One region of the Streptomyces sp. 11-1-2 genome, then DNA from elsewhere that is predicted to be linked to it. Evidence: riboswitches for the same ligand, from Rfam matches in the RefSeq annotation. Region 1 holds a riboswitch; each other region holds the start of a gene.
What was found. A riboswitch is a leader RNA that binds a small molecule or an ion and turns the genes downstream of it on or off. The one in region 1 is predicted to bind cobalamin.

Region 1 (3,199 bases):
ACTTCGTCATCCGGGTGCGCAGCGCCTCCCAGCGCTCCGGCCAGGTGGCCACCGCGTCCGTGTAGTGGTCCGGGTGCAGCACACCGCGCGCGGTGCGGGTCTCGGACCAGGCCGGGTGCGGGCCGTGGCGCTCGGCGAGCTCGCAGGACGCCTCGTACGCGGCGAGCATGATGCGCTCGGAGATCCGCGTGGAGAGCGCCTTGGCCTCGGGCGAGTCGAACGGCAGCCGCAGCCGGAAGAAGACGTCCTGCAGCCCCATCAGGCCCAGACCCACCGGGCGCCAGCGGGAGTTGGAGGCCCCGGCCTCGTCCGTGGGGTAGAAGTTGATGTCCACCACGCGGTCGAGGAAGGTCACGGCCGTGTGGACGGTGGCGTCGAGGCGCTCCCAGTCCAGCTGCCCGTCCTCGTCCAGGTGTGCGGCGAGGTTGACCGAGCCGAGGTTGCACACGGCGGTCTCGCCGTCGTTGGTGACCTCCAGGATCTCGGTGCACAGATTCGAGGAGTGGACGACCCTGCCGGGCTCGGCGGTCTGGTTGGCGGTGCGGTTGGCGGCGTCCTTGAACGTCATCCAGCCGTTGCCGGTCTGCGCGAGGGTGCGCATCATCCGGGCGTACAACTGCCGCGCCGGGACCTGCTTGACCGCCCGCCCCTCGGCCTCGGCCTTCCGGTACGCGGCGTCGAACTCATCGCCCCACAGGTCCACCAGCTCGGGCGCGTCGACCGGGGAGAACAGCGACCAGTCGGCGTCCGCCTCGACCCGGCGCATGAACTCGTCCGGGATCCAGTGGGCGATGTTCAGGTTGTGGGTGCGGCGGGCCTCCTCACCCGTGTTGTCTCGCAGCTCCAGGAACTCCTCGAGGTCCGCGTGCCAGGTCTCCAGATAGACGCAGGCCGCGCCCTTGCGCCGGCCGCCCTGGTTGACGGCGGCCACCGAGGCGTCGAGCGTGCGCAGGAACGGCACGATGCCGTTGGAGTGCCCGTTGGTGCCCCGGATCAGCGAACCGCGCGCCCGGATACGGGAGTAGGACAGGCCGATGCCGCCCGCGTGCTTCGACAGCCGCGCCACCTGGTGGTAGCGGTTGTAGATCGAGTCCAGCTCGTCCAGCGGCGAGTCCAGCAGATAGCAGGACGACATCTGCGGATGCCGGGTGCCGGAGTTGAACAGCGTGGGGGAGCTGGGCAGATACGACAGGGTGCTGGTCAGCCGGTACAGCTCGGCCACATCGTCCAGCGCCCGCTCCGAGAGGTCCTCGGCGAGCCCGCAGGCCACCCGCAGCAGGAAGTGCTGGGGGGTCTCGATCACCTGACGGGTGATGGGGTGGCGCAGCAGATAGCGGCTGTAGAGGGTGCGCAGTCCGAAGTAGCCGAAGCGCTTGTCGGCGCCGTCGGCCAGGGCCCGCTCCACCAGCGCGTCCAGCCGTGCGGCGTGGGCGGCGGCGAACTCCGCGGTGGAGTCGGCGAGCAGGCCCTCACGGTGGCCCACCTGGACGGAGGTGGAGAAGGAGACCGCGCCCTGCCCGGCCGCCTCCTCCGTGATGGTGAGCGCCAGCAGCCGCGCGGCCAGCCGCGAGTACTCCGGCTCCTCGGCGATCAGCCCGGCCGCCGCCTCGGTCGCCAGGCCGCGCAACTCCGCCTCGTCCGAGCCGGGATGACGGCCGCGCAGGGCGGCGGCCGCGACCTTACCGGGGTCGGTGGCGGGCAGGTCGGCGGTGAGTCCGGTGAGGATCCGCAGCAGGGCGGTTCCGGGCGCGTCGTGCGCTGCCTGAGAAACCGCCTGCTCTGAAACCGGATCTGCGGGCGCGATGGTCACTGAGGTGCTCTCCCTCGCTCGGCCGGGGCCACGAGGGGAGGCGCGATGGGCGCGTACGGGCATGCCGATGCCGCACTCCTCGTACGCCAGGCACACCACGCAGCGTCCATCGGCCCAACCCTCGAGGCCGGGGGACGTGTTCACACAGGGCCGTCGGCAGGTGCTCGGACTTACGGGTACGCCGCATAAGCGCACACGTACACCGTTGCGGGACAGTTCCGGATTCCCACCGGATTCCCCTGCGGCGACAGCGAGGACGAGCATACATCTTGTGTCGGCCGACGCACGCACCCCCATATCTTGTGTCGCGAGGTGCGGAATTTCGTATGAATGTGCTAGTGCGTTCCGGAGGTGGCCCGTGACCTGGGGCCCGTGGCAGCCCGCAGCCGGGCGCGCACGCGAGCCCGTATCCCGGCGCGCACGCGAGCCCGTGACCCGGCGCGCGCGAGCCCATGGCCAGGACGCGCGCCGCCGGCCTCACAGCTCCACCGTGAACGCCCACAGGGTGAGGTCCAACTCGGCTATCGGCGACCAGTCCCGCTCCGGGGCCCGTACAAACCCCAGCCGCTCGTACAGCCGGTGGGCGGCGGTCATGGACTGCTGGCTGCTGATCACGATCCGCCGCAGCGCCAGCGCGCGCCCCCGGTCCAGGCAGGCGCGCACCAGCGCCTCGGCCGCCCCGCGCCGCCGCGACTCGGGTCGCACGGCCAGCATCCGGAACTCGCCCTCGCCGGGCCGGGCCAGCTCCGCATACGCCCCGCCGTAAACCGCGAACGCCACGGCCCCCAGCACCTCGTCACTCGCCGCGTCCGCCGCGACCAGCAGCTCGGCCTCGGCGGCCCGGCGCCGGGCGTCGCGCAGGGTGGTGAGATATGGATCACTGTCGCCGAAGTCCAGGAGCCCGTCCCCGAGATACACCTGCGCGGTGAGCTCGCCGATCCCGTCCAGCTCCTCGTCCCGCGCGTGCCTGATCGTGATGTCCATGGCCGCAGTCTGCCGCACACCACTGACAGCGAGGCCGCCATGCCGCCGGCGCCGGTCCGCGCCGTCACTCGCAGCTCTTCGCCGTCACTGGACGGCGGTGTTGATCACTCCGGTGGAGCCCGCGCGCTTGTTGGCGGCGTCGGCCTCCTGATAGGTGAAATATCGCCGGACCGTGCCGTCCGGCAGCGTCAACTCGTAGACGACAACGGGTTGTGGGCCCCCACGTGCCCCTCCGCCGCAGTTGCAGGCCATGGCTGCCGTTCCTTTCCCTCGAGTCCAGTACGGGTCGGTGTGTCAGTCCAGCCACCGCGAGGCGACCCCGGCGAGGTAGGAGAGCGTCAGGGCGGTGGCCGGGAGGTGGAACCACGCGGTGGTGTGCAGCAAGGAGGCGTAGCCGGCGATGGC
Region 2 (3,199 bases), 4.1 Mb from region 1:
CTGCTGCGGTCGCTGCCCGGCTTCAACAGGACCGGGTTCATCAGCGCGCTCGGCTCGACGCGCGCGGCGGCGGCCTGCATGGCCTGCGCCCGCCCGATCTCCGCCCCCTCCCGGGTGACGAAGGAGTTGAGCGACATGTTCTGCGCCTTGAAGGGGGCCACGCTGACGCCCTTACGGGCGAGCCATCGGCAGATCCCGGCCGTCACGATGCTCTTGCCCGCGTCGGAGGTCGTGCCCGCGACGAGCAGTCCCCCGCCCCGCGCCCCGGAACCGTCCGTGCCGCCCTTACCGCGTATCCCGCTCATCCGCCGCCCCCTTCAGCGGCCCGGGGCCGCCCCGTCAACGCCCTCAGGACCGGCCGGGCCGCCACGGACACCCCGAGCGCCAGGACGCCGACGCGCCGCGACAGCCGTATCGCCCGCTCGATGTCGGCCGACTCCACCGGCCGCCCGCCGGAGTTGAGCACCGGCCGGTGCTCGACCCGGCCGCCGTACGTGAGGGTGCCGCCCAGCCGTACGCCGAGCGCGCCCGCGAAGGATGCCTCCACGGGGCCCGCGTTGGGGCTCGGATGGCGCCGGCCGTCGCGCCGCCAGGCGCGCCGCGCACCGCGCGGATCGGGGCCGGAGAGGGTCGCCAGGGCCGCCGTAAGGCGCGCACCGGGCCAGCCGGCCACATCGTCCAGACGGGCCGCCGCCCAGCCGAACCGCCGGTAGCGCGGCGACTTGTGGCCCACTATGGCGTCCAGGGTGTTGACGGCGCGGAAGCCGATGAGCCCCGGCACGCCGCCCACGGCCCCCCACACCAGCGCGCCCACGACGGCGTCGGAGGTGTTCTCGGCGACCGATTCGACGACCGCGCGGGCGATCTGCGGCCCGTCCAGCGCCTGCGGATCGCGCCCGCACAGATGCGGCAGCCGCTCCCGGGCGACCTCCAGGTCCCCCGCGGCCAGGGCCCCGCCGATGGCCCGTGCCTCACGGCCCAGCGTCGTACCGCCCAGCACGGCCCAGGTGGCGGCGGCGGTCAGCGCGACCTCCGCGCCACCGCGCCCGCCGAGGGCCCGTACGGCGCGGGTCAGCAGCGCGGCACCGGCGGCCGCGCCGCCCGCGCACAACGCGGTGTGCAGGGCCCCGTAACCGCGGTGGTCACGCCACAGCCGGCGCTCGGCGGCCGCGGCGGCGCGCCCGAAGGCGGCGACCGGATGTCCGCGGCGCGGATCGCCCGTGGCGAGATCACCGAGGAAGCCGAGGGCCGCGCCGCACGCGAACGAGGCGTGGTCGGCACACATCCGTCAGCCCGCCGTCACGCCTCGGCGCGACGATACGTAACCAAAGGGGCCAGGTGGGCCGAAGGGGCCGGAAGAGCCAGTGGGGACAGAGGAAGCTGGCGGCGTGGCCGTGCCGGGCATGGCGGTATGTCCTCACTCAGGGTCCGCGCCCTGGTTCGACGTGACCGGCGGTGAAAGTCTCCTGGCTCCCGGATCCGCACCCCTCCCGGTCTTCCAGCCCCGCGTACGAAAGCAACCGTACGGTCGAGCCGTGACCCCATACAGGCGATGGGAGAGTGCTCCCCGGTGACAGTGGCGGGACCGCGCCGGATTCTCACCGGCTTCCTCTCCTGCCGCCGTTTGGCTCGGGAAGTCCACCATGGGCCGCGAATGGCCGTCAACTCGCATATGACCCATGACGCCCGAGTGTGCCGAGCCCCACAGACGCGGCCGCACACGAGGCGGCCGCCGGACGGTCGGCGCTGGTCAGCGCCACCATCCGGCGGCCGGTGGGTCGATGAGGACGCAAGCCTCAGGCGACGATCAGATAGATGCCGTACGCCACGGCCGCGGCGCACAGCGCGAAGCAGGTGTACGCGCCGGTGCGAGCGAGCGCGGAGGCGCCGACCGTGCCACCGGACACGGCGGCCGCGGCGCCCTGCTCCGGCGCGGCCTTACGGGACGTCCCGAGGATGCCCAGGGTGAAGACGCCCACCATGCCGACCGTCACCACGAGGCTGACGCCGAAGACCTGGCCGAGTGCCGCCCAGTCGATGCTCATAATTCCGTGGCTCCTTAGCGGGTGGTGCTGCTCGCGACGGCGGGGGTGGGGGTCTGCTCGGGCGTGCGCTCGGCGATGCCGCCCTCGGGGGCGGTCTCCACCGCGCTCTCGGGGGCGGAAAGCTTCGCACCCGCGGGCGGCGGGGCCACGGACCGCAGGGCGGCCGTGACGGCGCCCACCGGCTCGTGTGCGCCGACCTCGTTGACGTTGGTGTGGTCCACGGGCTTGCGGCGCGACAGCGCCCAGATCGCCCCGCAGGCCAGGACGGCGAGCACGGCCACCGCCGTGATCCCCGCGTTCCCCTGGTCGGCCAGCAGCGCGGCGCCGCCCGCCACCAGGCCCGCGGCCGGGAGGGTCAGCACCCAGGCGAGCACCATGCGGCCGGCGGTCGACCAGCGCACCACCGCGCCCTTACGGCCGACACCCGCACCCATGACGGCGCCGGAGCAGACCTGGGTGGTGGACAGCGCGAAGCCGATGTGGGAGGAGGCCAGGATGACGGTCGCGGCGCCGGTCTGGGCGGCGAAGCCCTGCGGCGGCTGGATGTCGGTGATGCCCTTGCCCATGGTGCGGATGATGCGCCAGCCGCCCAGGTAGGTGCCGAGCGCGATGGCCAGGCCCGCCGAGACGATGACCCACAGCGGCGGGTCGGAGTCGGGCGCCACCACGCCCCCGGTGACCAGCGCCAGGGTGATCACGCCCATCGTCTTCTGGGCGTCGTTGGTGCCGTGGGCCAGGGAGACCAGAGCGGCCGAGGCGATCTGCCCCGCGCGGTAGCCCTTCGCGGTGTCCTCCGAAGAGCGGTCGCGGCCGAGCCGGTAGGTGAGCCGGGTGGCGGCCACCGTGGCGATGCCGGCCACGACCGGCGCGGCGACGGCGGGGATCAGGACCTTCATGACGATCGCGTCGCCGTTGACCCCGTCCAGGCCGACGGAGACCACGGTGGCGCCGATCAGGCCGCCGAACAGGGCGTGCGAGGAGCTGGAGGGGAGCCCGGCGAGCCAGGTCACCAGATTCCACAGGATCGCCCCGACCAGCCCCGCGAAGATCACTTCTGGTCGGATACCGGAGTCCTCGTCGATGATCCCGCCGGAGATGGTCTTGGCCACCTCCACGGAGAGGAACGCGCCGACGAGATTGAGGACGGCCGACAT
Region 3 (3,199 bases), 3.0 Mb from region 1:
CTGCCGGCTGCGCCGTCCCGCGCATGTCTACATCGGGGCGATCAAGCACGCCGTCCCGCTGGCCGCCGTACCCAGTGCGGACACGCCCCGGGCCCTCGACATCCTGCGGACGTACTTCGGCGACCGGTACGTGCCGGACGAGGACGCGCTGACTGTCGGGCTCAACAACTGCAACCCCATCTACCACGTTCCGCCGGCGGTGCTGAACTTCAAGACGGTCGAAGACGCCGACTGCCACCCGCTGCACAGCCTGGTGACCCCGCGCATCGCCGAGGTCATCGACGCGCTGGACCGCGAACGCCTTGCCCTGGCGGACGCCCTCGGAGTGAAGGCGGCCAGCTTCTGGGACTTCCTCAACACCGCCTACGAGGTGACCGAGGGCAGCTTCGTGGAGCGCATCGTGCAGGGCTATGGCCGTCAGGGATTCCCCGAACCCGACTCGATCAAGCACCGGTACTTCACCGAAGACATCCCCTTCGGACTGGTCATCTGGAGTTCGCTGGCCGCGCAGATCGGACTCGCCCTGCCCCTGACCGACTCGTTCATCGCCTTGAGCGGGCCCCTGCGCGGACAGGACTTCGTGGCCGGCGGCCGCACAGCGCAGAAACTGGGCCTGCTCGGCTCCGACGTCGACGGCATCCGCGCCGCGTTCATCGACGGCGTGGTGTAGACGTGCGCCACACGCCGTGATCCGCCGCACGTCTTCGCGGGCGCCATGCTCATGCCGTGCTCCACCCGGTGGTCCGGGTCGGATGTCCTGGAATGCGAGAGGGCCCCCGGATGGTTCCGCGGGCCCTCGTGCGCCTGAGGCATCGTCAGTGCGTGGCGGTCGCCACCGCCCGGCCCTCATCGGCCGTCGCGGGCTTGGGATTCAGCAACCGCTCGGCAAGCTCGCCGAACAGGAGACCGAAACCACCCCACAGGACGACCTGCATGGCCAGAGCGGACAACCGGAATCGCCACAACACGGTGGCGGGGAAGTCCCCCGGCACCTCGTTGACCACGGGAAGGAAGGCATACGCCAGCCCGATCACCACGGCGAAAGCGGCCACCGCGGCCACGGTCGCGTACCAGGTACCCAGCCTCGGGGCGAGCCGCTTGCCCACAATGGTGGCGCCCACCGCGAGGAGCACGCTGAGCAGCATCATCAGGAAGTACAGCGTCGTGCGCTTGCCGATGGTGTCGCCGTTGCCGACCGCGGGCGGGTTGGCCGGGTACTTCAGGAACGGCACCACGTAGACCGCGAGCAGCGCGCAGCCGGACAGCAGCAGCGCGGTGGCCCGCGGGGTGAAGCGGCCGACGCGGCCCAGGGCGACGCAGTACGCGAGGGCGGCGATACCGCCGAAGGCGATCCCGTAGACCAGGACACCGGTGGCCAGCCCGGCCGTGGACTGCACACCACGCGAGACCAGCTCGACCTCGTGCTCATGCGCGGGGGCGTGGGCCCCCTCGAAACTGATCGCGCGGTCGACGCTCGGCTCACCGAGGAAGTAGGCGGCGACCAGGGCGAGCACGCCGGCCCCCAGACCGGCGAGCATGCCCCGGACGAGCAGATTTCTTACCATTGCGGAGTTCATGAGTGTGCGGCGTCCCTCGCGTCAGTGGCAGGGGAAGCCGAGCAGATGACGGGCGTCATGCACCCACTCATGGACGTTCTCACCGGAGACGACCGCGGTGGCGCCCTGCTCGGCACCGACGAAATACAGCAGGACCAGCATCAGAATGCCGAAGAAAACCGCCCACGGAGCTATCGCCTTCAGCGGCAGCGTGGCAGGCAGTTCGGGCGTGGTGGCTGTGGGCTGCGCGACATGCTGCGCCATGGCCAGGGCCTCCTTAAGGGAGTTCGCGTCCCATCTCGGTGGAGCACAGGACGACGGCTACGGGTCTGACTCACGAGAGACCCCGTCCGGGACCTCTCGCTCACAGTGGCGCGACCGTGCCGGATTCCCACCGGCTTCCGTCTTACCGTCGTCGATATCGCACCGACCGTACCGCGTGTCGGGTTCATGGCCAAGACCAGCCACCTGGCGAGACGCTGCGCTGGGGTGCCTGAGGACGGTGCGGGAGCCGGGGCCTGCCCCCGGGCAGGCCCTAAAGTCGCGGCATGCGTCCGTCCGCCGAAAAGCGGCAGGCCCGCGCGGCGGACGCCCCCACCGCTGCGATGACCGGCGCATGAGCGGGTGCTCGACACGTCTTGCCCACGATGTGCTGATGCAGGTGATGCGCACCGGTCTTGGCTCCCTCCCGGACGACACCCCGTGACGGACGTGATCCGCCGAGCCCTGACCGGCCGAGCCGCCCGGACCACGCCGCTGCTGGTCGTCTGCGCCCAGCTCCCGGTCACCCACTGGGCGGGCAACCGGCTCGATCTGCGCCGCTCGATGACCATCGGGCTGCTTCTCATCGCCGCCGGTTTCGCGGTGGTGGCCGCCGCGCGCCCTGCCGCCTGGACGGGCACGGTCGGATTGCTGCCCGCCGCGGGCTACGTCGTGCTGCTCACCCTCGGCCAGATGCTGGTCGTCCCGGCCGCCCGCGCCTGGGTGCCCGACCTCGCCGAGAACGGTCGGCTCAGCCTCTACACCGGCGCGCTGTCCTCCGTCTCCGGCCTGATCGTCCTCATCGGCAGCTCGGCCACCGGCGCCCTGCTCGACCTGGGCCTCCCGCCCGCCGCCCCCTGGCTCGTCCTCGCGGCCGTCCCGGCCCTCGCGGTGACACTGCTGCCCCGCCGCCCGAATCAGCCCAGGGTGAGCAGTTCCTCGTAGAAGCCGCCGAACTCCCGTTCCCGGTCGACGAGGTGGATCTCCTGGATCCAGTGGCAGCGGCGTCCGGCCTTGTCGGTGCGCCGCAGCGGGGTGTCGTTGTCGGGCGTGATGTACGACTCCACGCGCGCGCCGTCGATCGTCTCGTGCGGGAACTCCCCGACCAGGTGGCCGGCGTGCCAGCCGCCCAGCTCCCATCCGGCCTCGGTGGCCAGCCGCTCGACCTCGGCGTGCAACCGCTTCCCGGTGATCTCCGGGTCGCTCTCGAAGAACCGCTTGCCTGCGTCGAAGACCTTGGGCAGATCGTCCCGCAGCCGGTGCTTGACCGGGTCGTCGCCGAGGACGAAGGTCCGGCCGAAGTCGGCCTCGTACTCTTCGAAGATCGGCCCGAGGTCGGCGAATACGATGTCGTCCGTGCCGATCACCCGGTCCGGCGGATT
Region 4 (3,199 bases), 5.4 Mb from region 1:
TGGATCAGGGCGGTGATGGACGCCGTACTGTGCCGAGCTGAGCCGACGGCGGGGAGACGCGGGTCACACGCGTCCATGTCACAGGGGGTCGGGCTACCCCGTCTCAGGGGTGTAGCCACTGAACGACCACAGAGGAGCACACCATGGACGCGCGACTGAACTACTCCGCCAGCCAGACCGCCGGCAAGGTCCTGAGGCCCGTCATGGCGGCGGGCCGGGCGGTCAAGGAATCACCGCTGCCGGCGGCGACGCAGGAGCTGGTGGCGATACGCGTGAGTCAGATCAACGGCTGCGCCGTCTGCATCGACATGCACACCAAGGAAGCCGCCGCGGCCGGTGAGACCCCGGTGCGGTTGAACCTGGTCGCGGTATGGCGGGAGGCCACCGTCTTCACCGATGCCGAGCGGGCCGCGCTGGAGCTGGCGGAGGAGGGGACCCGGGTCGCGGACGCGGCTCGTGGGGTCGGCGACGAGGTGTGGGCGAATGCCGTCAAGCACTATGACGAGGAGCAGCTCACCGCCCTGGTGATCCTGGTCTCCTTCATGAATATGGTGAACCGGCTGAACGTCATCACCCAGCAGCCGGCGGCCGGTGACTACGAGGCCGGGCAGTTCCACTGACCGGCAACGGCATCGGTATCGGCAACGGGCCCAGGGGAGGGGAGTCGGCGTGAACAAGGTCGAGGAGTTCGAGGAGCTGCGGCCGCTGCTGTTCTCGATCGCCTATCGGATCCTGGGCAGTGTGAGTGAGGCCGAGGACGCGGTGCAGGAGACCTGGCTGCGCTTCGACGGCTCGGCGACCCGGCCCACGTCGACCAAGGCATATCTGTCGGCCACGGTGACGCGCATCTCGATCGATGTGCTGCGCTCCGCGCGTGTGCGACGGGAGGAGTACGTGGGCCCGTGGTTCCCCGAGCCGCTGCTCAGCGATCCGTATCAGGACCCGGCCCGGGCGGTGGAGCTGGCCGACTCGGTGTCGATGGCGGCGCTGTTGCTGCTGGAGCGGCTCAGCCCGCTGGAGCGGGCGGTGTTCGTGCTGCGGGAGGTGTTCGCCTTCGGGTTCGACGAGGTCGCCACGGCGGTGGGACGGTCGGAGGCGGCATGCAGGCAGCTCCTGGTGCGGGCGCGGCGGCACATGCAGGCCGGGCGGCCGCGGTTCGAGGCGGACCGGCAGGAACGGCAGGAGCTGGCCACGCGGTTCTTCGACGCGCTGAAGGACGGTGATGTGGGCGCGCTGCGGAATCTGCTGGCCGCCGATGTGCAACTGGTCGGGGACGGCGGCGGCAAGGCCCCGCGGCTGGCCAAGGCCGTCATGGGCGCGGAGAACGTGGCGCGGTTGCTGGGCACGGTCTTCCCGTGGCTGCTGCGGATCGACGTGTCGTTCGAGCTTCATGAGGTCAACGGCCAGCCGGGCGCGGTCTTCCGGGAGCGGGACGGCAAGGTGCTCCAGACCCTGGTCCTCGATGTGCTCGACGGGCAGATTCAGGCCATCCGCGCGGTGATCAACCCCGACAAGCTCGGCCACCTCGGGCCGGTCGGCGACGCCTGGGCCGTCGACCGCGAGGTGCGGCAGGCCCGGCGGCGCTCGAACTGACCTCGATGCGTGGTTTCCCACCCCGTGACCGGTCCGACACCCTGATCGTTCGACGATCTTGATAGTCTCGGGGAGCCAGTCGTGCCACATCCGAGGCCAGGGAATCCGGTGTGAATCCGGAGCTGACGCGCAGCGGTGAGGGGGACGGGCGGGGCATGTGACACCACTGGGAGGAGTCCGCGACGGCCGAGAAGCCGCCGCGGACGAGCACCGGGAAGGGGCCCCGTCCGGACGAGCCCGAGTCCGAAGACCTGCTGGTATCTCCGCGCCCCGTGCGGGGAGTACGTCCGTAGGCCAGGCTCCGCGTTCGAGCCCCGACAACCGAGGCATGCCCGTGCTCTGCTCTGCCCGCCGTACCGCGGCCCTCCTGCTCGCCCCCGCCCTCCTGCTCACCGCGTGCGGTGGCTCCGGCCAGGACGGCGCGGACGCCACAAAGCCCGCCGGTGCGGGCTATCCGCGCACCATCGACAACTGCGGCCACAAGGTCACGGTGAAGTCCGCCCCGAAGCGGGCCCTCTCCCTCAACCAGGGCAGCACGGAGATCCTGCTCTCCCTCGGCCTCGCCGACCGCATGGCGTCCACCGCCACCTGGACCGACCCGGTGATGAAGGGCCTGGAGAAGGCGAATGCGACGGTGCCGCGCCTCGCGGACAACGCGCCGTCCTTCGAGAAGGCCCTGGACGCCGAACCCGACTTCGTCACCGCCTCGTTCGTCTCCACCCTCGGCAAGGGCGGCGTGGCCACCCGCGAGCAGTTCGAGAAGCTGGGCGTGCCCACCTACGTCTCGCCGTCCGACTGCTCGGCGGGCCGGGACCCCGACAGCGGTGGCGATGGCTCCCGCAGCAAGCCACTCACCCTGGACACCGTCTACGGCGAGATACGCGACCTGGCCCACGCGTTCGGCGTCGATGAGCGCGGCGATAAGCTCATCGCGGGGTTGAAGCAGCGCGTGCGTACGGCCACCGAGGGAGTGGACGCCTCCGGCGTCTCGCTCATGTACTGGTTCGCCAACTCCCAGTCGCCCTACCTCGCCGGCTGCTGCGGCGCGCCGGGCGCCATCACCCGGGCCGTCGGAGCGAAGAACGCCTTCTCCGACACCCACGACGAGTGGCCGCAGATCAACTGGGAGACCGTGGCCGACCGCGACCCGGACGTCATCGTCCTCGGCGATCTCACGCGCAAGCAGCAGACCGCGGAGACCGCCAAGGCCAAGATGCGTTTCCTGGAGACCAACGCCGCCACCCGCAATCTCACCGCCGTGAAGAAGAAGCGGTACGTCCTGCTCAGCGGGCAGGCCATGAACCCGTCCATCCGTACGGTCGAAGGGGTCGAGCAGGTCGTCGCCGGGCTGCGCGACTTCGGACTCGCCAAGTGACCACCCGCCTCCTGCTGCTGATCGCGGGAGGGCTGGCCGCGCTGTTCGCGTCGATCGCCGTCGCCGTGACCATCGGCCCCGCCGACATCTCCACGGCCGACGTCTGGGCAGCGGTCACCGCCCATCTCGGCCTGGGCGAGAGCACGTTGCCACCGCTGCGCGACGGCATCGTGTGGAACCTGCGCATGCCCCGCACCCTGCTCGCCGCGGTGTGCGGGGCGGGGCTGGCCC

Region 2: linked by a shared signal. The riboswitch ahead of CGL27_RS13420 (cobalamin biosynthesis protein) and the one ahead of CGL27_RS31205 (ribonucleoside-diphosphate reductase subunit alpha) in region 1 are both predicted to bind cobalamin.
Region 3: linked by a shared signal. The riboswitch ahead of CGL27_RS43780 (CbtB-domain containing protein) and the one ahead of CGL27_RS31205 (ribonucleoside-diphosphate reductase subunit alpha) in region 1 are both predicted to bind cobalamin.
Region 4: linked by a shared signal. The riboswitch ahead of CGL27_RS07210 (ABC transporter substrate-binding protein) and the one ahead of CGL27_RS31205 (ribonucleoside-diphosphate reductase subunit alpha) in region 1 are both predicted to bind cobalamin.

What each region holds. Positions count from the first base shown of each region.
Region 1 covers NZ_CP022545.1:7,247,726-7,250,924, forward strand. The annotation lists gene CGL27_RS31205 (ribonucleoside-diphosphate reductase subunit alpha) at 1-1,810, opposite strand, end outside; cobalamin riboswitch at 1,948-2,091, opposite strand; gene CGL27_RS31210 (GNAT family N-acetyltransferase) at 2,288-2,794, opposite strand; gene CGL27_RS50280 (hypothetical protein) at 2,879-3,046, opposite strand; gene CGL27_RS31215 (hypothetical protein) at 3,089-3,199, opposite strand, start outside.
Region 2 covers NZ_CP022545.1:3,197,204-3,200,402, reverse strand. The annotation lists gene CGL27_RS13425 (cobyric acid synthase) at 1-305, opposite strand, end outside; gene CGL27_RS13420 (cobalamin biosynthesis protein) at 302-1,285, opposite strand; cobalamin riboswitch at 1,439-1,659, opposite strand; gene CGL27_RS13415 (hypothetical protein) at 1,797-2,045, opposite strand; gene CGL27_RS13410 (inorganic phosphate transporter) at 2,060-3,199, opposite strand, start outside.
Region 3 covers NZ_CP022545.1:10,229,084-10,232,282, reverse strand. The annotation lists gene CGL27_RS43790 (NAD/NADP octopine/nopaline dehydrogenase family protein) at 1-670, shown strand, start outside; gene CGL27_RS43785 (CbtA family protein) at 816-1,577, opposite strand; gene CGL27_RS43780 (CbtB-domain containing protein) at 1,599-1,820, opposite strand; cobalamin riboswitch at 1,858-2,002, opposite strand; partial or broken gene CGL27_RS43775 (MFS transporter) at 2,307-2,762, shown strand; gene CGL27_RS43770 (M24 family metallopeptidase) at 2,735-3,199, opposite strand, start outside.
Region 4 covers NZ_CP022545.1:1,818,583-1,821,781, reverse strand. The annotation lists gene CGL27_RS07220 (carboxymuconolactone decarboxylase family protein) at 144-620, shown strand; gene CGL27_RS07215 (RNA polymerase sigma-70 factor) at 670-1,593, shown strand; cobalamin riboswitch at 1,653-1,867, shown strand; gene CGL27_RS07210 (ABC transporter substrate-binding protein) at 1,922-2,968, shown strand; gene CGL27_RS07205 (iron chelate uptake ABC transporter family permease subunit) at 2,965-3,199, shown strand, end outside.